DNA from 4 places in the Bradyrhizobium sp. P3_C3 genome. Region 3 is predicted to be linked to each of the others. Evidence: predicted binding sites of a transcription regulator. Region 3 holds the regulator's gene; each other region holds the start of a gene.

Region 1 (5,350 bases), on a different contig from region 3:
CCAGGCGCCCGGCGTGAAATTGCCGGCGAGCGGCCGGCCGCCGATATCGATGTCGTAGTTGAAGCGGACCTGCCCAATCACCCACGGCGGATCGTTGACGCGGAACGCCAGGCCATGATGGTCGCGCAGCTGCGGATCCGCCTCGCCCGGGCCTGACGGATCGCCGTTGAACACCGCACCGAACACGGTGATGTTCTCGGTCAGCGCCGCCTTGATGCGGATGCCGGGCACCGCGATCGGCGGTGCCGGGCCGCCGGCGGGAAGATTGCTCGCCTTGATCGCGGGCCAGCCGAAGGTGCCGTTGATGAAGAGGTCGTCGGTCTGGCTGTCGAAGAACTCGACGTCGGCGGCCTGCTGGCCGGCCCTGATGTTCAGGCGGTCGCCGAAGAAGCTCTGCTCGAAATAGGCGTTGTAGAGCCGCTGGTCCGGTAGCGCCTCGATCTCGCTGATGGTGGCGAGGTTCATCACGTAGTTGCGGGAGAGCCCCTGCCCGTAGATCACGAACGCATTGGCGTAGAAGCGGCCGCCGGTCCACCCGACGAGCTTGTCGAGATCGGCATCGACCGAGAGATCGAGGCGGCCGAAATGGATGGCACCACGCTTCACGCCGCCGGAGACGTTGGCGATGTTGTCGGCGATATAGGCGGCGCCGAAATTCAGGCCCTTGTTGGCGAGCCCGTCATGCCATTCGTTGAACCATTTCGGCGCCAGCCATTCGGCCGCGCTTTCGTCCTTGGCGCCGGCGAAGGCGCTGGTGCTCGCCATTGTCGAGGCCAGCGCAATCGCGGCCGCATTTCGCAGCGGAAATCTGTGGGACGTCCCGATCACGGCTGATACCGGCTGCGTACGCTACCTGAAGATACCCGTGCGCCGCATGAACAGATAGGCCGCGCCGACCGACGAGGCCATCAGGAGCGCCGCCCAGAGAAATCCGCTCTCGACGTCGGTGAGCGGCAGGCCCTTGGTGTTCATGCCGAAGATGCCGGTGATCAGGGTCGGCGGCAGCAGCAGCGAGGTCACGATGGAGAGCGTGTGGAGGTGGTGGTTGCTCTCCTCCTCGTTCTTGAAGCGCAGCTCCTCCTCGAGCAGGCGGCTGCGTTCGCGGAGCTCGACGATGTCGTGATCGAGCCCGTCCAGCCGCTGCGCCAGTTTGCCGGCGTGAATGCGCAAGGCCGGCGCGAGATGATCGGTGTTCTTCTGATCGAGGCGGTGGAACAGCACGCGCAGGCCGGTGAGCTGGCGATGCAACCTGACGCAGGTCCGGCGCAGCCGGCCGAGATTGCGGCGCATCTCCGGCTTGGCGTRGTCGGCCAAAATCCGTTCCTCGATGTCGTCGATCTCCTGGCCGAGCTTGTCCGCCATCCGGTCCAGCGTGTCAGCGACCTCGTCGACGATCTTTTCCAGGAGATGGGCGACGTTGTCGACGCGATAGCCGCCTTCGAGCACGCGGCGCGTCGCATCGGCCGAGCACAGCGCCTGATGCCGGCCGCTGACGAGAAGATGCTCGGTCATGGCGAAACGCAGGAACGCGGTCTCTTCCGTCGCGCTGTCGATGTCGCGCACGAGATCGGAGAAGACGCCGTAGACGCAGTGGTCGATGACGTGAAGTTGCTGGAAAGTGTCGTTGGACAGCAGGAGGTCGCGCGCGAGCGGCGGCAGCTGTGACGCCGCGATCCAGGGCCGTGCGCGCGCATCGGTCAGGTTGAAATGCAGCCAGAGCCGGCCGTCATGGCTGAACTCGATCGGCTGGTCGATCGGCAGCGCCTCGGCACTGCCGTCGCCGTGCAGCCGGAACGCCCAGACCAGGCCGGGAATGGCGGGCACAGAATCCGATATCGCGCTGACAAGCTTCGCCGGCTCAGCCATGGCCAACCCCAACCGTCAACAAATGCCCCGTTTCCGGAAGATGGCTGACGGCATCTTCCGGACCTCTCACGGGTACTCAATTACGGCTTTGTTACAGTTTGATGATGGCCGCCCTACTCCGCGGCCAGCCCCGTCGCGGCCATCGCCTCGGCCTCCTTGACGTAGTCGTGCACGACGCGGCCGAACGGCAGCGTGAGATCGGCGATGTAGTGGTGCGCGCCCAGGCAGCGGCGAACCGGGAAATCCGCAACCGGCGCGTTGACATGCGGCACCAGATGCAGCCGGCCGGGCCCCATCCAGGAGCCCTTCGGCACGATGTCGATGAGGTTGATCGCGACGAGCTGACAGACTTCGAGACGGCCGTCGACGCCCGGGATCATCTTCAGATTGATCTGCGTCTTCGACAGCGTCGCACGGGTGCGATCGCCGTTGCCGGCCATGCTCTCGTGCTTGTAGCCCATCGTGCCCATGGCGACGAGCTGACCGGCATATTCCAGCGTGCCCGTCAGCGTGTCCTTGACGATCTCGAGTTTCGGATGGGCATATTTCTTGGGAAAGCCCCAGATCTCGCGACCCGCCGCGATCGGCGGATCATCATCCAGATACATCTGCGAGACGAAATTGACCTCCTCGCCGTTGAGGCGCGCGGGGATGACGAGGCCGGATTCGGTGTAGCTGCCGAAGCCTGAGGAGTCCGGCATCTTGATCCATTCGTAGTGCACGATCGGCTGGTCGATCGGCTCCAGCGGCTCAGGCAGACCGGCGCGGATCAGCTCCGGATCGGTCTCGTAGGTGATGACGAGGAATTCGCGGTTGACGAAGCGATAGGGCCCGGCCGGATAGCTCGGCCCCGCCGCTGGCATGGACGGAAGTCTCAGCACGTCTTCCCTGCGCATCCTGATCTCCTGTGTGTGATGCCCGCCCGGCGGCGTCAGGCCTAGACCGCAAATTGCTAGCCGCCGTCATTGACTGCGATGTGAAGGATTTCCGTCAGGCGCACGACCTCCCGCCATTCCCGCTGCGGTCGGACCTGCATGCGGACGATGCATCGGCGCTGCAATTGTCATCACGCCGTCACTGCCGGACGCAATCGTTTGGTCCACGCTAGGAGGCACCCATGGACGCCCGCACGTCGCAACCGGCTCATCAGACGCATCAGCCTCCCGCACGGGGCTGGCGCCCCGAACGCTGCGACCGCGTCGCGCTGGTGCTGCAAGGTGGCGGCGCGCTCGGCGCCTACCAGGCCGGCGTCTACCAGGCCCTGCACGAGGCCGGCATCGAGCCCGACTGGGTCTGCGGTGTTTCAATCGGTGCGATCAATTCCGCCATCATCGCCGGCAACAAGCCGGAGAAGCGGCTGGAAGCGCTGCGCATCTTCTGGGAGCGCATCACCAATCGCAAGATCTGGCATTACACGCCCGACGGCGACATCTTCCGCCAGTGGCGCAATCTCACCAGTGCGTGGATGACGTCGGCGATGGGCCAGCCCGGCTTCTTCACCCCGCACCAGGTCAATCCCTGGTTCAGCCCGGTCGGCGCGCGCACCGCCACCAGCTATTACGACACGATGCCGCTGAAGGAGAGCCTGCTGGAGCTCGTCGACTTCGACCTCATCAACGAGAAGAAGGTTCGTTTCGCAGTCGGCGCGGTCAACGTGCTCTCGGGCAACTTCATCTATTTCGACAATTCCCATGACGAGATCGAGCCGGAGCACATCATGGCCTCCGGCGCCCTGCCCCCGGCGCTGCCGATGGTTCGGATCGGCACCGATCATTTCTGGGACGGCGGCATCGTCTCCAACACGCCGCTCCAGCATCTGCTGGACCAGGAGGATGCGCTCAATTCGCTGGTGTTCCAAGTCGACCTGTTCAGCGCTCGGGGCGTGCTGCCGCGCTCGATCCAGGACGTGATGGCCCGCCACAAGGACATCATGTATTCCTCGCGCACGCGCCACAACACCGACGTCTACCGCCGCACGCACAATCTCAAGGTTCTGCTCTACAAGGCGCTGGCGAAAGTCCCGGACGAGCAACTCTCCGACGAGGATCGCCAGCTCAAGTCGAGCCTGCGCCGCATGCCGGAGATCGCGATCCTGCACCTGATCTACCAGCAGAAGGCCTATGAGGGCGACGCCAAGGACCATGAGTTCTCGGGCACCTCGATGCGCGAGCACTGGACGAGCGGCTACGAGGACACCAAGCGCACGCTGAAGCGCCGCGACTGGATCAAGATGCCGGACGAAGGCATGGGCCTCGTGGTGCACGACGTGCACCGGGAGACGGAGAGCGCGTAAAGCGCCGCGCGCGCTGCTCCAAACAAAACTGCGAAAACAACCCCATGCACAGTAGACGAGGCATTGCGGATCAACAACTTACGTTTTCCGAAGACGGTTTGACTCGTCGGGCAAAACAGGAGCATGATGGCATCATTCCAAAATCGCACGATGCATCCGCTCCAGGCCGATCGCGCCACATGGTCAGACTGCGCCGCATCCCCTAAATTGCGCGCGGAATGACGTTGGGAGGCTGGCTTGCGCGCCATCAGCGAAGCCGCTTACTTCTTCGACAGCGACAGATTTTTCCCTCCGCAGGAGCCTTCGGGGCGAGCTTGCGTAGCGAAGCGGCGTGCTCCGCCCGATCTGCTCCGGTCGTTGCTTGAAACGCCAGAACGGTCGTCGCGGCAGGTTGCCGTTCGCGTCGGCCGGATTGTTATGAAGTTCTAACCGCAAAACGATCAAGCAAATCGGAGGAGATCGCATGTCCAAAGGAAAAGTTCTCGTTGTCGGCTCCAATGCCACCCGTATCGAAATCCGGGGTGGCGGCACCGGACCGACCGGCCAATACCTCAATGAAACCGTCGTGCCGGCAATGGCCGTGATCGATGCCGGCTACGAGGTGGTGCTGGCGACGCCGAACGGCAAGCAACCGTACATCGATCCGGCCTCCGATCATGCGGCCCATTTCGGCGGCGACGAGAAGGCCTACCGGCGGGGACGCGATTTCTTCGACAAGGACCCGTCGATGACCAACGTGCGCACGTTGCGCGCGATCGTGGACGGAGGACTGGATCAATATGCCGCCGTTTTTGTCCCCGGCGGGCAGGGTCCGGTCGTCGACCTCATGCAGGATCCCGAGCTCGGCAAGATTCTGCGATATTTCCACGAACGGAAGAAGATCACGGCGCTGCTCTGCCACGGACCGATCGCAACTCTGGCCGCCCTGCCCGACGCCAAGGCCTATCGCGCCGCCCTGATCGCTGGCGACAAGGCCAAGGTCGCGGAGCTGGGCAAGGGCTGGCAATATGCGGGATACAAGATGACGGTGTTCACCGCCTCGGAAGAGATACCGATCGAGGAGCAGTTCCTGCACGGCAAGATCTACTTCACCATGCCGGACGCGCTGGGAGCTGCGGGTGCCGAGGTCAGCCGAAGCACCGTCGACTTCGAGCCTTACGTCGTCGAGGACCGCGAGCTGATCACCGGCCA
Region 2 (5,350 bases), on a different contig from region 3:
TGGGATGGCACGATCGAGCTGATCAAGTTCGTCGATGCACTGCGTAAAAAGAAGGCGTCCTGAGTTTCGGGACGATAGCACTGGAGCCGGGTCGATGGACCCGGCTCTTTCTCTTTGATCGACCACCTTCCCTGGCCAGATGACCGTCGCGGTTTCGATCCTCCCCGAGCAGCAGCTCGCCGTGCTCAACGCGGCCTATCGCCAGGCGGTCGCGCGCAAGCGGCTCCGACTCCTGTTGGGGGTCGCGATCTTTGCCGCAGCGCTGTTTCTTGCCGCGATCGGCGCGGAAGTGAACCTGCGCACCTTCTTTGCCCATTTCGGCAATTTCATCAGCTATTTCGACCGCATCCTCACGCTCGATAGCGGCCAGCGGGTCTGGACCGATGCCGGCGAGTGGCTGTGGGGCTGGCGCAAATGGCTGAAGATGCTGGGCGAGACGCTGCTGATCTCCTACGTCGGCACGCTGATCGGCGCGACCTTGGCCTTCGCCTTGAATTTCTTCGCGGCTGAGAACACCTCACCGTCGCCCTGGCTGCGCTTCGTGGTGCGCCGCCTGCTCGAATTCGCCCGCACCGTGCCGGGCATCGTCTTCGCGCTGATCTTCGTGATCGCCTTCGGCCTCGGGCCGATGGCCGGCGTGCTCGCGATCGCGATCCACTCCACCGGCGCGCTCGGCAAGTTGTTCTCCGAGATCGTTGAGAATGCCGACATGAAGCCGGTTGAAGGCATCCGCTCGACCGGCGCGAGCTGGCTCTCCTGCATGCGCTTCGCCGTGGTGCCGCAGGTGACCGCGGGCTATGCTAGCTATGCGCTGCTGCGCTTCGAGATCAACGTCCGCGAGGCCTCGGTCATGGGCTTCGTCGGTGCCGGCGGCATCGGCCAGGAGCTCGTCGTCGCCATCCGCAAGTTCTATTACTCCGACGTCAGTGCCATCCTACTCACCATCATCATCACGGTCTTCATCATCGACATCAGCACGGGCTGGCTGCGCGGCCGTCTGTTCGGCAAGGAGGCGCGGACGTGACGAGACCGCAGGAGGTCGACACGCGAGAGCTTCGCGCACGCTACCCCGATGTGTTCGACCGCCCCGCCTCGGCGCGGCTCGCGATGCCGGCGATGATCGTCGCGGCGTTTGCGATTCTGGTCTACGGCCTCGTCGATCTCGACTTCTCGCCGTCGCGATTCTTTGCAGGGCTGAGCCAGCTCGGCTGGATCAGCCTGATGATGATCCCGCCCGATCCTGGTTCCTCGCTGCCGGTCTATCTGAAGGCGCTGGGCGAGACGCTGTCGATCGCCCTGCTCGGCACGACGCTCGCCGCGCTGTTAGCGCTTCCGGTCAGCCTGCTGGCCGCGCGCAACGTCATACCTTCGCAGATTTTGCGTTTTCCGGTCCGCCGTTTCCTGGATTCGATCCGCGGCGTCGACACCCTGATCTGGGCGCTGGTGTGGATTAACGTCGTCGGGCTCGGCCCGTTCGCCGGTGTGCTTGCGATCGCGGTGTCGGATTTCGGCGCGTTCGGAAAACTGTTCTCGGAGGCGATCGAGGGTGCCGACCAGAAGCAGGTCGAGGGCGTCCGCGCCTCCGGCGGCAGCGCTTTGCACGAGATCCGCTTCGGCCTGCTGCCGCAGGTGCTGCCCGTGATCGCCGGCCAGGTGCTCTATTTCATCGAATCCAACACGCGCTCGGCCACCATCATCGGCATCGTCGGCGCCGGCGGCATCGGCCTCCAGCTCGCCGAGCAGATCCGCGTGCTGGAATGGCAGCGGGTGTCGTTCCTGATCCTGATGATTCTGGTCGCCGTCGCCGCGATCGATTTCATCTCGAGCAAGCTGCGCTTTGCGATCATTGGGCGCAGGGCGGTGGCGTAGCTTTCTTCCTTCTCCCCTTGTGGGAGAAGGTGGCGCGAAGCGCCGGATGAGGGGGCTGCCTCCTCGAACTCAGATCGGTGTTTGCAGAGACATACCCCTCACCCGTCTCGTCGCTTCGCGACGAGCCACCCTCTCCCACAAGGGGAGAGGGGAAGAGAGCGCCGCTCACCCGTTCTCCACCAGAAACTCCACCCGCTCCGCCGCGAACCGCGAATGCTTCGTCACCAGCGGCTTGCCGGCGAGATCGTGGTCGGTCGCGTCGACCACCAGGATCGGCCGTCCCAGCGGCAGATCGAGCCGCGCGGCGTCGGTCGCGTCCACGATGCCGGCGGTGATCCGGGTCGCGCCGCGGCTGTAGTCGCGGACGCCGTAATGCTCGAGCAGTTTCGTCATCGAGCGCGTCGCGGCGAACACCTCGCCCGCGCCCGGGAACAATTCCGCTGACAGCCAGGTGGTGGAGACGCAGATCGGCGTGCGGTCGGCGAGGCGGATCGCCTCGATTCGCACCAGCGGTGCACCGGCCCTCAATCCCAGTTCGCGCGCGAGTTCGCGGGTTGCGACGTCGCCGGACGCTTCGATCAGCCGGCCATGCGGTTCGCGGCCATCCGCGCCGACGATCTCGGAGAAGCGGGTGCGCGAGCGCAAGGGATAAGCAAGGCGCTGCGCCTCGACATAGGTTCCGCTGCCGCGTTCGGCGCGCACGATGCCGCGCTCGGCAAGCGCMGCCAGCGCGCGCCGCACGGTGTGGCGGTTCACCCGATAGGTTTCGGCGATCTCCATCTCGCCCGGCAGCTTGTCGCCGGCTGCAAAGCGGCCGTCGGCGATGCCGCGCTCGATGCCGTCGGCAACGAGGCGCCACAGCGCGACGCCCGAAGAGGCTGTGTCCTGCATGCTCATGTCGCCGAGAAGCCTACTTCAGAAATCACACGTTTGTCACGAAACAGTCATGGCGCTTCCGTATCAAGTTGTCTATTATCATAGACAACTTGGATTCGGCAAGTTCTGTCAAAAGCTCGGTGGATTTGGTGACCCAGCACAATAACCAGCAAGTCCAGCGCAAGGCCGCGATGGCCGTGCTGGCGCACGCGGAGGCGGGCGAGATCGCCGCTCGCCTCCGCGCTCTCGCCCTGCCGGCGCATCAGGAGCTACGCGCGCCGGAAAACGGTCTCGTCATGCTGCGCGGCCGGGTCGGCGGCGACGGCGCGCCGTTCAATCTCGGTGAAGCCACGGTGTCTCGCGCAGCGGTCCGGCTCGCGAGCGGCGAGGTCGGCTTCGGCTACACGCTGGGGCGCGATGGCGAAAAGGCGCGGCTGATCGCGCTGTGCGACGCACTGGCGCAGTCCAGTGATTTCGGCGAGGCGGTGGAGCGTGACGTTATCGCGCCGTTGCGCGAGCAGCTTATGATCCAGCGCAAGCAGGCGGCCGCCGAGACCGCCGCGACGAAGGTTGATTTCTACACCATGGTGCGCGGTGAGGGGTGAGGCCATGACCACGATTGCGGAACTACCGCCGGGTTTCGTCGACAAGGTGTTGTCGGCGCAATCGACCTTTCGTTCCGTCATGGACGCGATGGCGCGGCCGGGCTCGGTCCAGCGCATCGTGCCGATGGCGGGAGCGCCCGAGCCAACGATGCGCGGCACTGCCGCGATCGCGCTAACGCTGTTCGATCACGACACGCCGCTCTGGCTCGATGCCCGGATGGCGGAGAGGTCGGACGTGGTGAAATGGCTCAAGTTCCACACCGGCGCGCCGGTGGTGCAGGACTCTTCGATCGCGAGTTTCGCGCTGATCAGCGACGGCGCGGCGCTGCCGTCGCTCGAGCGCTTCGCGCTGGGCACGAATGAGTATCCGGATCGTTCGACCACGGTGATCCTTCAGGTCGAGAGCCTGAATTCGGGGCGCAGTTTCGAACTGCGTGGCCCCGGCATCGACGGTGTCGCGACGCTTCAGGCCTCGATCAGGCCTTTCGACCTGTTCGAACGGCTGCAGTTCAACGAGGCGCTGTTTCCGCGCGGCATCGATTTGGTGCTGGTCGCCGATGATGCCGTGGTTGCGATCCCGCGCACCACCCGTGTCGTGAATAAGGGAAGCTAGTCGCATGTATGTCGCAGTCAAGGGCGGCGAGCGCGCCATCGAGAACGCCCATCGCCTGCTCGCAAATGCGCGGCGTGGCGACCAGAGCGTTTCCGAAGTCACGCTCGACCAGATCTCGGAGCAGCTTGGGCTCGCGGTGGACCGCGTCATGAGCGAAGGCTCGCTCTACGACCGTGAGCTCGCGGCGCTCGCCATCAAGCAGGCGCGCGGAGACCTGATCGAGGCGATCTTCCTGGTCCGCGCCTTCCGCGCCACCCTGCCGCGCTTCGGCGCGAGCGAGCCGGTCGAGACCGGCGCGATGCGGGTGCAGCGGCGGGTGTCGGCGACCTTCAAGGACATTCCCGGCGGCCAGATCCTCGGGCCGACCTTCGACTACACGCATCGTCTGCTCGATCCCTCGCTTGGCCAGGGCTTTGTGCCTGAAGTGCCGGCGACGGCCGAAGCGTCGACGGCGCCCACGCCGCGTGTGACCGATATCCTGGGCCGCGACGGGCTGATCGAATCCTCGCCGCGGGCCGAAGACGGCGCCAGCGTCGGCGATCTCACGCGCGAACCTCTGAACTTCCCGGCCGATCGCGACCTGCGCCTGCAAAACCTCGCGCGCGGTGACGAAGGCTTTCTGCTGGCCATGGGTTATTCCACCCAGCGCGGTTACGGCCGCAACCATCCCTTCGTCGGCGAGATCCGCTTCGGCGAGGTCGAGGTCGAATTTTTCGCGGAGGACGTCGGCTTCGCGGTGCCGCTCGGCTCCATCGAGCTCACCGAGTGCCAGATGGTCAACCAGTTCAAGGGCTCGGCGACGGAAGCGCCGTGCTTCACCCGCGGCTATGGTCTCGCCTTCGGCCAGAGCGAGCGCAAGACCATGTCGATGGCGCTGGTCGACCGGGCGCTGCGTGCCCGCGAGCTCGGCGAAGAGGCCGTGGCCCCGGCGCAAGATGAAGAATTCGTGATGTCGCATTCGGACAACGTCCAGGCGACCGGCTTCGTCGAGCATCTGAAGCTGCCGCACTATGTCGACTTCCAGTCCGAGCTCGGGCTCCTGCGCAAGCTGCGCAAGGAATTTGCCGAGGCCAATGCGCCCGACGCCATGAAGGAGGCCGCGGAATGAACGCGCCCGCCTACAATTTCGCCTATCTCGACGAGCAGACCAAGCGGATGATCCGCCGCGCGATCCTCAAGGCGATCGCTATTCCGGGTTATCAGGTGCCGTTCGCCAGCCGCGAGATGCCGATGCCCTATGGCTGGGGAACCGGCGGCGTGCAGGTCACCGCTGCGATCCTTGGGCCCCAGGATGTGCTGAAGGTGATCGACCAGGGTTCCGACGACACGACGAATGCGATCTCGATCCGCAAATTCTTCGCCAAGACCGCGGGCGTCGCCACGACCA
Region 3 (5,350 bases):
CACGTGATCGAAGAAGCCGGGCTTGAGCATGACGTCGAGCACGGCGTTGGCAGCCGAGATCGCGAGCGGATTGCCGCCGAAGGTCGAGCCGTGCGAGCCGGGCCCCATGCCGGCAGCCGCGTCCGCGGTCGCCAGCACCGCGCCGATCGGGAAGCCGCCACCGAGCGCTTTGGCCAGCGACATCACGTCAGGCGTGACGCCGGTGCGGCGATGCGCGAAGAGATCGCCGGTGCGGCCCATGCCGGTCTGCACCTCGTCGAACGCGAGCAGCAGTCCCTTCTCGTCGCAGAGCTGGCGCAACGCCCTCAGGAAGGCGGGCGTTGCCGAACGCACGCCGCCCTCGCCCTGGATCGGCTCGATCAGGATGCCGGCGGTCTGCGGACCGATCGCCTTCTTGACGGCTTCGATATCGCCATGCGGGACCTGGTCGAAGCCGTCCATCGGCGGTCCGAACCCTTCGAGATATTTTGCCGAACCGGTCGCGGCGAGCGTTGCCAGCGTGCGGCCGTGGAAGGCGCCTTCGAAGGTGATGATGCGGTAACGTTCCGGATGACCCTTGGAGAAGTGATGATGGCGGACCAGCTTGATCACACCTTCCAGCGCTTCGGCGCCGGAATTGCAGAAGAACACGAAGTCCGCGAAGCTTTCGTTGCACAGACGCGCGGCGAGCTTCTCGCCGTCCGGGCTCTGGAACAGGTTCGACATGTGCCAGAGTTTGGTGGCCTGCTCTTGCAACGCCTTGACCAACGCAGGATGAGCATGGCCGAGCGCATTCACCGCCACACCCGAGGTGAAATCGAGATAGCGATCGCCATTGGTCGCAATCAGCCAGCAGCCTTCACCGCGCTCGAAACCGAGGTCGGACCTGGCGAAAACGGGGAGCAAATGCGGCGCTGCGCTGTTAGTCATGACGATCACTTGAATGTTGCGGACGGTGTGAGCGTGCATTGCGCAACGCACCATTGACCGGCCCGGAAAACGAAACGTGCCGCCTTTTAAGGGCGGCACGCCTGACTATCTTATGCCTGGTGAAACCGGTGTCAATGCCGCCCGGAAAGCCTCGCGAAACGCAGAATCCGTAGTCTTGCGGTGGCGATTTTGCGTATTTCCGCCACGGAACATGTGGAAGCGAGTCGGCGGACTCTTGCGCGTGAGTCACGCCATATTGTAGCGTTTGGCTTGTCAGATACGACATCTCGTGCAGCAGTTCTGATCCTCTAAGTCCTCATGTACCGGCGTAAGCGTTCGGGCGCATCTGGTGCGCCCGGCGAGCCTTAAGGGATTCTGGCGGCACGGGTTTTTCGAAGCTTAGGCATTCGCCGTGCGGCCGCCAGGATGGCAGGCGCCGACGAAGGAAAGGGTGCAATGACCGTTTTGACCTGGTCGGATGATCGCGTCGAGCAGCTGAAAAAGCTCTGGGAGGCCGGACTTTCGGCCAGCCAGATCGCCGCTGAACTCGGCAATGTGACCCGCAATGCCGTGATTGGCAAAGTGCACCGGCTCGGCCTGTCGGGCCGCGCCAAGAGCCCTTCGTCGGCAGCGCCGCGGCCGCGCAAGGCGCGCCCCGCCCAGCACATGATGCGGGTGACACGCCCGATCGCGCGCGGCAACACCGCGCTGGCGCAGGCCTTCGAAGTCGAGGTCGAGGCCGAACCGGTCACCTACGACAACGTCGTGCCGATGAGCCAGCGGCTGTCGCTGCTGGAGCTGAACGAGGCCACCTGCCACTGGCCGGTCGGCGATCCCTCGAGCCCGGATTTCTTCTTCTGCGGCGGCAAGGCGCTCTCCGGCCTGCCCTACTGCGCCCAGCACTCGCGCGTGGCGTATCAGCCCGCGGCCGATCGCCGGCGCGCACCGGCGAAGCCGGGTCCGCGCTGAAGTCGTTCTGAGCTCAGAAAGGAGCCGTCACACGATGGCGGCTCAACAAATCCGATGTCGTTCCGGACAAGCGCGCCTCAAGCGCGCGCAGATCCGGGACCCTTAACCACCGCAAGATGTGGCTACGGGGACTCGGAGTTACCTTTTGGCACAATAATCACTCGCGGTGGGTGTCCCGGACCCGCGCTTACGCTTGTCCGGGACGACACCGAGAGTGTGGCCGCAGCTCACCGAGCTTACGCCTGCTCCGCCTTCGCAAAGCGATCATCCAGTGCGTAGCCCGCGCCGCGGACGGTGCGGATCGGGTCCTGCTCGCGGCCGAGATTGAGCAGCTTGCGCAGGCGGCCGATATGGACGTCGACGGTGCGCTCGTCGATGTAGATGTCACGGCCCCAGACGCTGTCGAGCAGCTGCTCGCGCGAGAACACGCGGCCGGGATGCTCCAGGAAGAACTCCAGCAGGCGATATTCGGTCGGGCCGAGATCGATCGGCCGACCCGAACGCGCCACGCGACGCTTGTCGCGGTCGAGCTCGATGTCGCCATAGGCGAGCACGGTGGCGAGCCGCTCGGGGCTGGCGCGCCTGAGCAGGCCCTTCACGCGTGCCAGCAGCTCCGGCACCGAGAACGGCTTGACGATGTAGTCGTCGGCGCCGGTCGCAAGGCCCCGCACCCGCTCGCTCTCCTCGCCGCGCGCGGTGAGCATGATGATCGGGAGCTGCTTGGTCTCGGGCCGGGTGCGCAGCCGCCGGCACAGCTCGATGCCGGAGAGGCCCGGCAGCATCCAGTCGAGCACGATCAAATCGGGGATGTGCTCCTTGAGGCGGGTGTCGGCATCGTCGCCGCGCATCACCGTCTCGACGTCATAGCCGTCGCCTTCGAGGTTGTAGCGGAGAAGCTCGGTGAGAGCTTCCTCGTCCTCAACCACCATAATGCGTGCGCCCATGGTGTTCGTCGCTCCTTAAGTGTTCGGGACCGTCGTGGCGAAGGTCGTCATGTCGCCCTTCGGCCGCTTGTCGGTGATCGCCTGGCCCTCGATCATGTAGAACACGGTCTCGGCGATGTTGGTGGCGTGGTCACCGATGCGCTCGATGTTCTTGGCGCAGAACATCAGATGGATGCAGAACGAGATGTTGCGCGGATCCTCCATCATGTAGGTGAGGAGCTCGCGGAACAGCGAGGTGCAGATGGCGTCGACTTCCTCGTCGCCCTTCCACACCGCCATCGCCGCCGGCAGATCGTGCGCGGCATAGGCATCCAGCACCGACTTGACCTGTTGCTGCACGAGGTCGGTCATGTGCTCCAGACCGCGGAACAGCTTGAGCGGATGGAAATCCGTCTCCAGCGCCGCGACGCGCTTGCCCATGTTCTTGGCGAGGTCGCCGATCCGCTCGAGATCGGTCGCGACGCGCATGGCGCCGACGATCTCGCGCAGATCCACCGCCATCGGCTGGCGGCGCGCGATGGTGAGAACGGCGCGCTCCTCGATCTTCTTCTGAAGCGCGTCGAGCTCGGCGTCGATGGTGACGACGCGCTGGCCGAGCGCGACGTCGCGGCGGATCAGCGCGTCGACGGAATCGACGATCATGCGCTCGGCGATGCCGCCCATCTCAGCGACCAGGCGCGTGAGCTCCTGGAGGTCGGTGTCGAAGGCCTTTGCGGTATGTTCAGAACCCATGTTCCGTCTCCTCAGCCGAACCGGCCGGTGATGTAATCCTGCGTGCGCCGGTCGGTCGGCGACGTGAAGATCTTGCTGGTGTCGTCGAACTCGATCAGCTCGCCGAGATACATGAAGGCGGTCTTGTCGGAGACGCGCGCCGCCTGCTGCATGTTGTGGGTGACGATCGCGATCGTGTAGTTCTCGGATAGCTCCTGGATCAGCTCCTCGACCTTGGCGGTCGAGATCGGGTCGAGCGCCGAACAGGGTTCGTCGAACAAGATCACCTCGGGCCGCACCGCGACCGTGCGGGCGATGCAGAGGCGCTGCTGCTGGCCGCCGGAGAGCGACAGGCCGGAGGCGTTGAGCTTGTCCTTGACCTCGTTCCACAGCGCGCCGCCGCGCAGCGCCTTCTCGACGCGGTCGTCCATCTCGGACTTCGAGATCTTCTCGTAAAGGCGGATGCCGAAGGCGATGTTCTCGTAGATCGTCATCGGGAACGGCGTCGGCTTCTGGAACACCATGCCGACGCGGGCGCGCAACAAATTGAGGTCCAGCTTGGGGTCGAGGACGTTGGTCTGGTCGAGCATGAGCTGACCGGTGACGCGCTGGCCCGGATAGAGGTCGTACATCCGATTGAAGATGCGCAGCAGGGTGGACTTGCCGCAGCCAGACGGGCCGATGAACGCCGTGACGCGGTTGGTGCCGAGCGCCAGATTGATGTTCTTCAGCGCGTGGTGCTCGCCGTAATAGAAATTGAGGTTGCGCACCGTCACCTTGGCCGGAGCTTCGGGCAGCACCGGCGCCTGGGGCAAACCACCGGCCGCGCTCATCGATACGGAAAGATCACTCATTTTGCGGTCCTCTCGGCGCTCAGAATGCGCGCGCCAATATTCAGGGCAAGAACGGTCAGGGTGATGAGCAGCGCGCCGCTCCAGGCGAGCTGCTTCCAGTAGGCGTAGGGGCTCTGCACGAAATTGTTGATGGTGACCGGCAGGTTCGCCATCGTCTTGTTCAGACCCAGGCTGAAGAACTGGTTCGACAGCGCGGTGAAGAGCAGCGGCGCGGTCTCGCCGGCGACGCGGGCGGTGGCCAGCATCACGCCGGTGATGAGGCCCGAGCGCGCCGCGCGATAGGCGATGCGCTTGATCACCAGCGAGCGCGGCAGGCCGAGCGCCGAGGCCGCCTCACGCAGTGCGTTCGGCACCAGCAGCAGCATGTCCTCGGTCGTGCGCAGCACCACCGGGATGACGATCACCGCAAGCGCGAGGCAGCCGGCAATCGCCGAGAAGCCGCGCATCGGCACCACCACCGCACCATAGATGAACAGGCCGATGATGATCGAGGGCGCCGACAGGAGGATGTCGTTGATGAAGCGGATCACCGAGGTCAGGCGGTCGTTGCGGCCGTACTCGGCGAGATAGGTGCCGGCGAACAGACCGAGCGGCGCGCCGATGCCGACGCCGAGCACGGTCATGATGATCGAACCCACGATGGCGTTGCGCAGGCCGCCCTCGGTCGAGCCCGGAGGCGGCGTGTCCGCAACGAAGAGCTCCAGGTTCAGGCCGGCAATGCCGTTGTAGAGCAGCGTTATCAGGATCAGCGCGAGCCATGTGACGCCGAAGGCAGCGGCAGCCAGGCAGAGCACACGGATGACGATGTCCATGCGGCGGCGGCGTGCGTAGATCGGGTTCATGTTACTTCCCCGCCTTCTTTTCAAGACGCATCAGCATCAACCGTGCAGCCGCGAGCACGAAGAATGTCAGCACGAACAGCAGCAGGCCGAGCAGGATCAGGCCGGACTGGTGCAGGCCGTC
Region 4 (5,350 bases), on a different contig from region 3:
TTCAACCGATCCCGCAGCGCCACGATCTCGTCCTTCATCGCGACCAGCTCCGACACCGAGCAGTCCGACGCCGCCAGGATCGACTGCGGCACGGCGCGCGCTTTTTCCTTCAAGGCATGGCCCTGCGGGGTCAGCGCGATCAGCACCTGACGTTCGTCCTCGCGCGAGCGCGTGCGCTTGACGAGGTGGGCGGCCTCGAGGCGCTTGAGCAGCGGCGTCAGCGTGCCCGAATCCAGGAACAGCTTTTCGCCGATGTCCTTGACCGGCACGTCGTCGCGCTCCCACAGCACCAGCATCACCAGATATTGCGGGTAGGTCAGGCCGAGCCGGTCCAGCAGCGGCTTGTAGACCCGGTTGAAGGCATGCGCGGCCGAATAGACCGCGAAGCAGATCTGATTGTCGAGGCGCTGCGGGTCCAGCGCCGATAATTTCCGGGGCATCGAGAATCTCACGCGGTTTCCTCCATTCTGGGATCGGGCGGCCGTACATTCAATTGCGAACAATTAAATGTGAGGCATGCAAATTTCAATTGCGCACAATCTAATTGTTTGCGATGTAGGTTCCACCCCAACCCGAACACCTGAGGAGACGAAAATGTCGGTAAACGTCCTGTACAAGACCAGCGCAAAGGCCACCGGCGGCCGCGATGGCCATGCCGCGACCCTCGACGGCGCGCTCGACGTCAAGCTCACCACGCCGAAGGAACTCGGCGGCGGCGGCGGCGCCGGCAACAATCCCGAGCAGCTGTTTGCGGCCGGCTATGCCGCCTGCTTCATCGGCGCGATGAAGTTCGTGGCCTCGCAGGGCGGCCCGAAGGTTCCGGCTGACGCCTCGGTCACCTCCACCGTCGGCATCGGCCCGCGCGCGGCCGGCGGCTTCGGTCTCGACATCGATCTGGCTGTCTCGCTGCCGGGCCTCGCCCGCGCGGAAGCCGAGGCGCTGATCGAGAAGGCCCACCAGGTGTGCCCCTACTCCAATGCCACGCGCGGCAATGTCGACGTTCGCCTGACGGTCGTCTGATCAAACGGCGGATTGGCTGGCCCGAGATCCCCCTCGGGCCGGCCGCTTCCTCTAGTTTTGTTGTTTTGCCACGCCGCGGGATTGCACGGCGGCACCGCATACGCCCCTACGCACCAAGCCATTGCTGGCGCAAAAAAACCTCGCTAGGCCTGTGATCAATGATCGACACAGGGGAAGCGAAGGCATGACTGAAGCCGTTTTGGGCGCAATGAGCGGACTGCGCGTCATCGATCTCACGCGCGTGCTCGGCGGTCCCTACTGCACCCAGATCCTCGCCGACCACGGCGCCGACGTGATCAAGGTCGAGCCGCCCGCCGGCGACGAGGTGCGCGACTGGGGCCCTCCGTTCCACGACGAAGACGCGGCCTATTTCATCGGCATCAACCGAAACAAGCGCTCGATCGGCCTCGACCTCGCCTCCGAGGGCGGCCGTGTCGTGCTGCTGAAGATGCTCGAGACCGCCGACGTCCTGATCGAGAATTTCAAGCCGGGCACGCTGGAGAAATGGGGCATCGGCAACGATGTGCTCAGCAAGAAATTCCCGCGCCTGGTGCATTGCCGGATCTGCGGCTTCGGCGCCGACGGTCCGCGCGGCGGCAATCCCGGCTATGACGCCATCATCCAGGCGATGACCGGCATGATCGCGGCGACCGGTTCGCCCGAGAGCGGACCGATGCGGATCGGCGTGCCGCTGGTCGACATCACCACCGGCCTTTATGCGGCGATCGGCATCCTGATGGCGCTGTCGGAGCGGCAGCGCTCGGGCCAGGGCCAGTTCCTGGAGACGACGCTGTACGAGACCGGCCTTGCCATCATGCATCCGCACACCGCGAATTATTTCATGCACGGCAAGCCGCCGTCGCTCACCGGCAACGAGCATCCCAACCTCGTGCCTTACGCGATCTTCCCGACCAGGACCGACGATATCTTCATCGGCGTCGGCAATGACGGCACCTTCCGCAAGCTCGCCAAGGAAATCGGCAAGCCCGAGCTCGGCACCGATCCGCGCTTTGCCCGCAACAAGGACCGCATCGCCAATCGCGAGGCGCTGCGGGCCGAGCTCGCCGCCGTGTTCAGCCAGCACGAGGCCGAGCCGCTGTGCAATCGTCTGCTCGCCGCCGGCCTGCCCGCAGGTCCCGTGCAGAAGATCGACCAGGCCTTGACCAACCCGCACACGATCGCCCGCGGCGATGTCATCGAGAAGGACTGGTACAAGGGCGTGGCCTCGCCGATCCGGCTCGATCGCAGCAAGCCGAGCCTGCGCCGCCTGCCGCCGAAATTCAGCCAGCACTCCCAGGAGGTGCTGGGCGAGTTCGGCTACTCCAAATCGGAGATCGACGCGATGGTCGAAAAGGGCACGGTCTGCGGCCCCGAGCGCAAGCGCTAAACGCCCTCGCCGCCTCACCCGAGCAAATGCCGCACTGCGGCGCGGGCACGCATGTGCACCGCGAACGGAGGAAGCTGCGCGCTCGGCATTCGCCTATTTGACGGCTTCCCTTTTGGCCGCGCTTGCTGCTTTCGTTTCTCCCGCTTACACAGTCATGTGAACGTCATATGGCGCTGCTAGCGCAAGCGCTTCTTTTTGACGGCCAAGGGAGGTTTACTTGATGGCTCTTCGACACTTTGGGGCGGCTGCCGCAGTTGCGATCACGATCGGCATGGGCGCATCGCCGGCCTTGGCCGTGACCGAAATCCAGTGGTGGCACGCGATGACCGGCGCCAACAACGACGTCATCGTCAAGCTCGCCACCGACTTCAACGCCTCGCAGACCGACTACAAGGTGATCCCGACCTACAAGGGCAACTATCCCGATACGATGAACGCCGGCATCGCGGCGTTCCGCGCCGGCAACGCCCCGCACATCATGCAGGTGTTCGAAGTCGGCACCGCGACCATGATGGCCGCGACCGGCGCCGTAAAACCCGTCTACAAGCTGATGGCCGAGGCCGGCGAGAAGTTCGACCCCAAGATCTACCTGCCCGCCATCACCGGCTACTACTCGACCTCGAAGGGCGAGATGCTGTCGTTCCCGTTCAACTCGTCGTCGACCGTCATGTGGGTCAACCTCGACGAGCTCAAGAAGGCGAATGTCGAGATCCCCAAGACCTGGCCGGAAACGTTCGAGGCCGCCAAGAAGCTGAAGGCTGCGGGTCATGACACCTGCGGCTTCTCGGGCTCCTGGGTCACCTGGGTCAATCTTGAGCAGCTCTCCGCCTGGCACAACGTGCCGCTCGCCAGCAAGGCCAACGGCCTCGACGGCTTCGACACCGTGCTGGAGTTCAACGGCCCGCTTCAGGTCAAGCATCTCGAAACCCTGGTCGAGCTGCAGAAGACCAAGACTTACGACTATGCCGGCCGCACCAACACCGGCGAAGGCCGCTTCACCTCCGGCGAATGCCCGATCTACCTGACCTCGTCGGCGTTCTTCGGCAACGTCAAGGCGCAGGCCAAGTTCAACTTCACCGCCGTGCCGATGCCATACTATCCGGACGTCAAGGGCGCTCCGCAGAACTCGATCATCGGCGGCGCTTCGCTCTGGGTGATGGGCGGCAAGTCGGCCGACGAATACAAGGGCGTGGCGAAGTTCCTGACCTTCCTCTCGGACACCGATCGCCAGGTCTACATCCACAAGGCCTCGGGCTATCTGCCGATCACCAAGGCGGCCTACGCCAAGGCGAAGGAAGAAGGCTTCTACAAGGATCAGCCCTATCTCGAGACCCCGCTGATCGAGCTGACCAACAAGGAGCCGACCGACAATTCGCGCGGTCTGCGCCTGGGCAACATGGTTCAGCTGCGTGACGTCTGGTCGGAAGAGATCGAGCAGGCGCTGGCCGGCAAGAAAACCGCCAAGCAGGCGCTCGACGCCGCCGTCGAGCGCGGCAACACGATGCTGCGGCAGTTCGAAAAAACCGCCGTCAAGTGAGGCGATGAGCGGCAGGCCGCAAGCCGGCCTGCCGCTCACCTGACATCATGCAAAAGCAAGCCATTTTCCAAGCAAAACTATTGCCCTACGCGCTGGTTGCGCCCCAGCTCGCGATCGTCTTGATTTTTTTCTACTGGCCGGCCGCGCAGGCGGTGATCCAATCCTTCCTGCTCCAGGACGCCTTCGGTCTGTCGACAAGCTTCGTCTGGTTCGAGAATTATCAGGACCTGTTCAAGGACCCGGCCTATTTCGAGGCGGTTGTCCGTACGTTCGTCTTTTCGTTCGCCATCGCCGTCTCGTCGCTGTCCTTCGCGCTCTTGCTCGCCGTGATGGCGGACAAGCCGCTGCGCGGCTCAATGCTCTACCGCACGCTGCTGATCTGGCCCTATGCGGTGGCGCCACCCGTCGTCGGCGTGCTCTGGATCTTCATGCTGCATCCCTCGCTCGGCGTGCTGTCGCGCTATCTGCGCAACCTGGGCGTCGACTGGAATCCGCTGCTCGACGGCAACCAGGCGGCTGGGCTGATCATCCTCGCCGCGGCGTGGAAGCAGATCTCCTATAATTTCCTGTTCTTCCTCGCCGGCCTGCAAGCGATCCCCCGAAGCGTGTTCGAGGCCGCCGCGATCGACGGCGCCCGTCCGATGCGGCGGTTCTGGACCGTGACCTTCCCGCTGCTGTCGCCCACGATCTTCTTCCTGCTGGTCGTCAACATCGTCTACGCCTTCTTCGACACCTTCGGCATCATCGACACCATGACCCGCGGCGGTCCCGGCACATCGACGGTCACGCTGGTCTACAAGGTCTATTCCGACGGCCTGCTCGGCGGCAATCTCGGCAGCTCGGCAGCGCAATCGGTGATCCTGATGGTCATGGTGATCGTGCTGACGGGAATCCAGTTCCGCTTCGTCGAACGCAAGGTGACCTACTGATGGTCGAAGAAGAGGGCTTTCGGCGCTACGTCGCCCACGCGATTCTCTGGATCGGGATCGCGATCGTCGCATTCCCGGTCTACATCGCGATCGTCGCCTCGACCCAGGACAACGCCCTGATCGCGAACGGGCAGATGTCGCTGCTGCCGGGCGGCCATTTCTTCGAGGTCTACTACAAGACCATCTTCGTCGGCACGAGCGGCTCGACCCGCGAGCCCGTCGGCAACATGATGCTGAACTCGCTGGTGATGGCGCTGGCAATCGCGATCGGCAAGATCGCGATCTCGATCATCTCGGCCTATGCGATCGTGTATTTCCGCTTTCCGTTCCGGATGGCGATCTTCTGGATCATCTTCATCACGTTGATGCTGCCGGTCGAGGTGCGCATCTATCCGACCTACAAGATCGTCGCCGATTTGCACATGCTCGACAGCTATGCGGGCCTCGCGCTGCCGCTGATCGCGTCGGCCACCGCGA

What was found. The regulator PhoB, encoded in region 3, activates phosphate uptake and scavenging genes when phosphate is short. The targets are predictions, from matches to a motif close to TGTCATNNANCTGTCAT.
Region 1: a site for PhoB is predicted at 2,928-2,944, ahead of AC1DW2_RS17970 (acetoacetate decarboxylase). Genes of this name have one in related genera too.
Region 2: a site for PhoB is predicted at 2,801-2,817, ahead of phnF (phosphonate metabolism transcriptional regulator PhnF). Genes of this name have one in related genera too.
Region 4: a site for PhoB is predicted at 2,558-2,574, ahead of ugpB (sn-glycerol-3-phosphate ABC transporter substrate-binding protein UgpB). Genes of this name have one in related genera too.

The regions. Positions count from the first base shown of each region.
Region 1 covers NZ_JBFUGY010000014.1:3,692-9,041, forward strand. The annotation lists gene AC1DW2_RS17960 (carbohydrate porin) at 1-828, opposite strand, end outside; gene AC1DW2_RS17965 (transporter) at 850-1,866, opposite strand; gene AC1DW2_RS17970 (acetoacetate decarboxylase) at 1,980-2,762, opposite strand; gene AC1DW2_RS17975 (patatin-like phospholipase family protein) at 2,984-4,159, shown strand; gene AC1DW2_RS17980 (type 1 glutamine amidotransferase domain-containing protein) at 4,623-5,350, shown strand, end outside.
Region 2 covers NZ_JBFUGY010000026.1:15,279-20,628, forward strand. The annotation lists gene phnD (phosphonate ABC transporter substrate-binding protein) at 1-63, shown strand, start outside; gene phnE (phosphonate ABC transporter, permease protein PhnE) at 140-1,024, shown strand; gene phnE (phosphonate ABC transporter, permease protein PhnE) at 1,021-1,869, shown strand; gene phnF (phosphonate metabolism transcriptional regulator PhnF) at 2,035-2,766, opposite strand; gene phnG (phosphonate C-P lyase system protein PhnG) at 2,886-3,350, shown strand; gene phnH (phosphonate C-P lyase system protein PhnH) at 3,355-3,963, shown strand; gene AC1DW2_RS26390 (carbon-phosphorus lyase complex subunit) at 3,968-5,071, shown strand; gene AC1DW2_RS26395 (alpha-D-ribose 1-methylphosphonate 5-phosphate C-P-lyase PhnJ) at 5,068-5,350, shown strand, end outside.
Region 3 covers NZ_JBFUGY010000034.1:43,863-49,212, reverse strand. The annotation lists gene AC1DW2_RS31425 (aspartate aminotransferase family protein) at 1-909, opposite strand, end outside; gene AC1DW2_RS31420 (GcrA family cell cycle regulator) at 1,366-1,878, shown strand; gene phoB (phosphate regulon transcriptional regulator PhoB) at 2,115-2,822, opposite strand; gene phoU (phosphate signaling complex protein PhoU) at 2,838-3,554, opposite strand; gene pstB (phosphate ABC transporter ATP-binding protein PstB) at 3,566-4,387, opposite strand; gene pstA (phosphate ABC transporter permease PstA) at 4,384-5,229, opposite strand; gene pstC (phosphate ABC transporter permease subunit PstC) at 5,231-5,350, opposite strand, start outside.
Region 4 covers NZ_JBFUGY010000010.1:93,962-99,311, reverse strand. The annotation lists gene AC1DW2_RS13875 (MarR family winged helix-turn-helix transcriptional regulator) at 1-440, opposite strand, end outside; gene AC1DW2_RS13870 (organic hydroperoxide resistance protein) at 595-1,020, shown strand; gene AC1DW2_RS13865 (CaiB/BaiF CoA transferase family protein) at 1,205-2,407, shown strand; gene ugpB (sn-glycerol-3-phosphate ABC transporter substrate-binding protein UgpB) at 2,628-3,944, shown strand; gene ugpA (sn-glycerol-3-phosphate ABC transporter permease UgpA) at 3,992-4,873, shown strand; gene ugpE (sn-glycerol-3-phosphate ABC transporter permease UgpE) at 4,873-5,350, shown strand, end outside.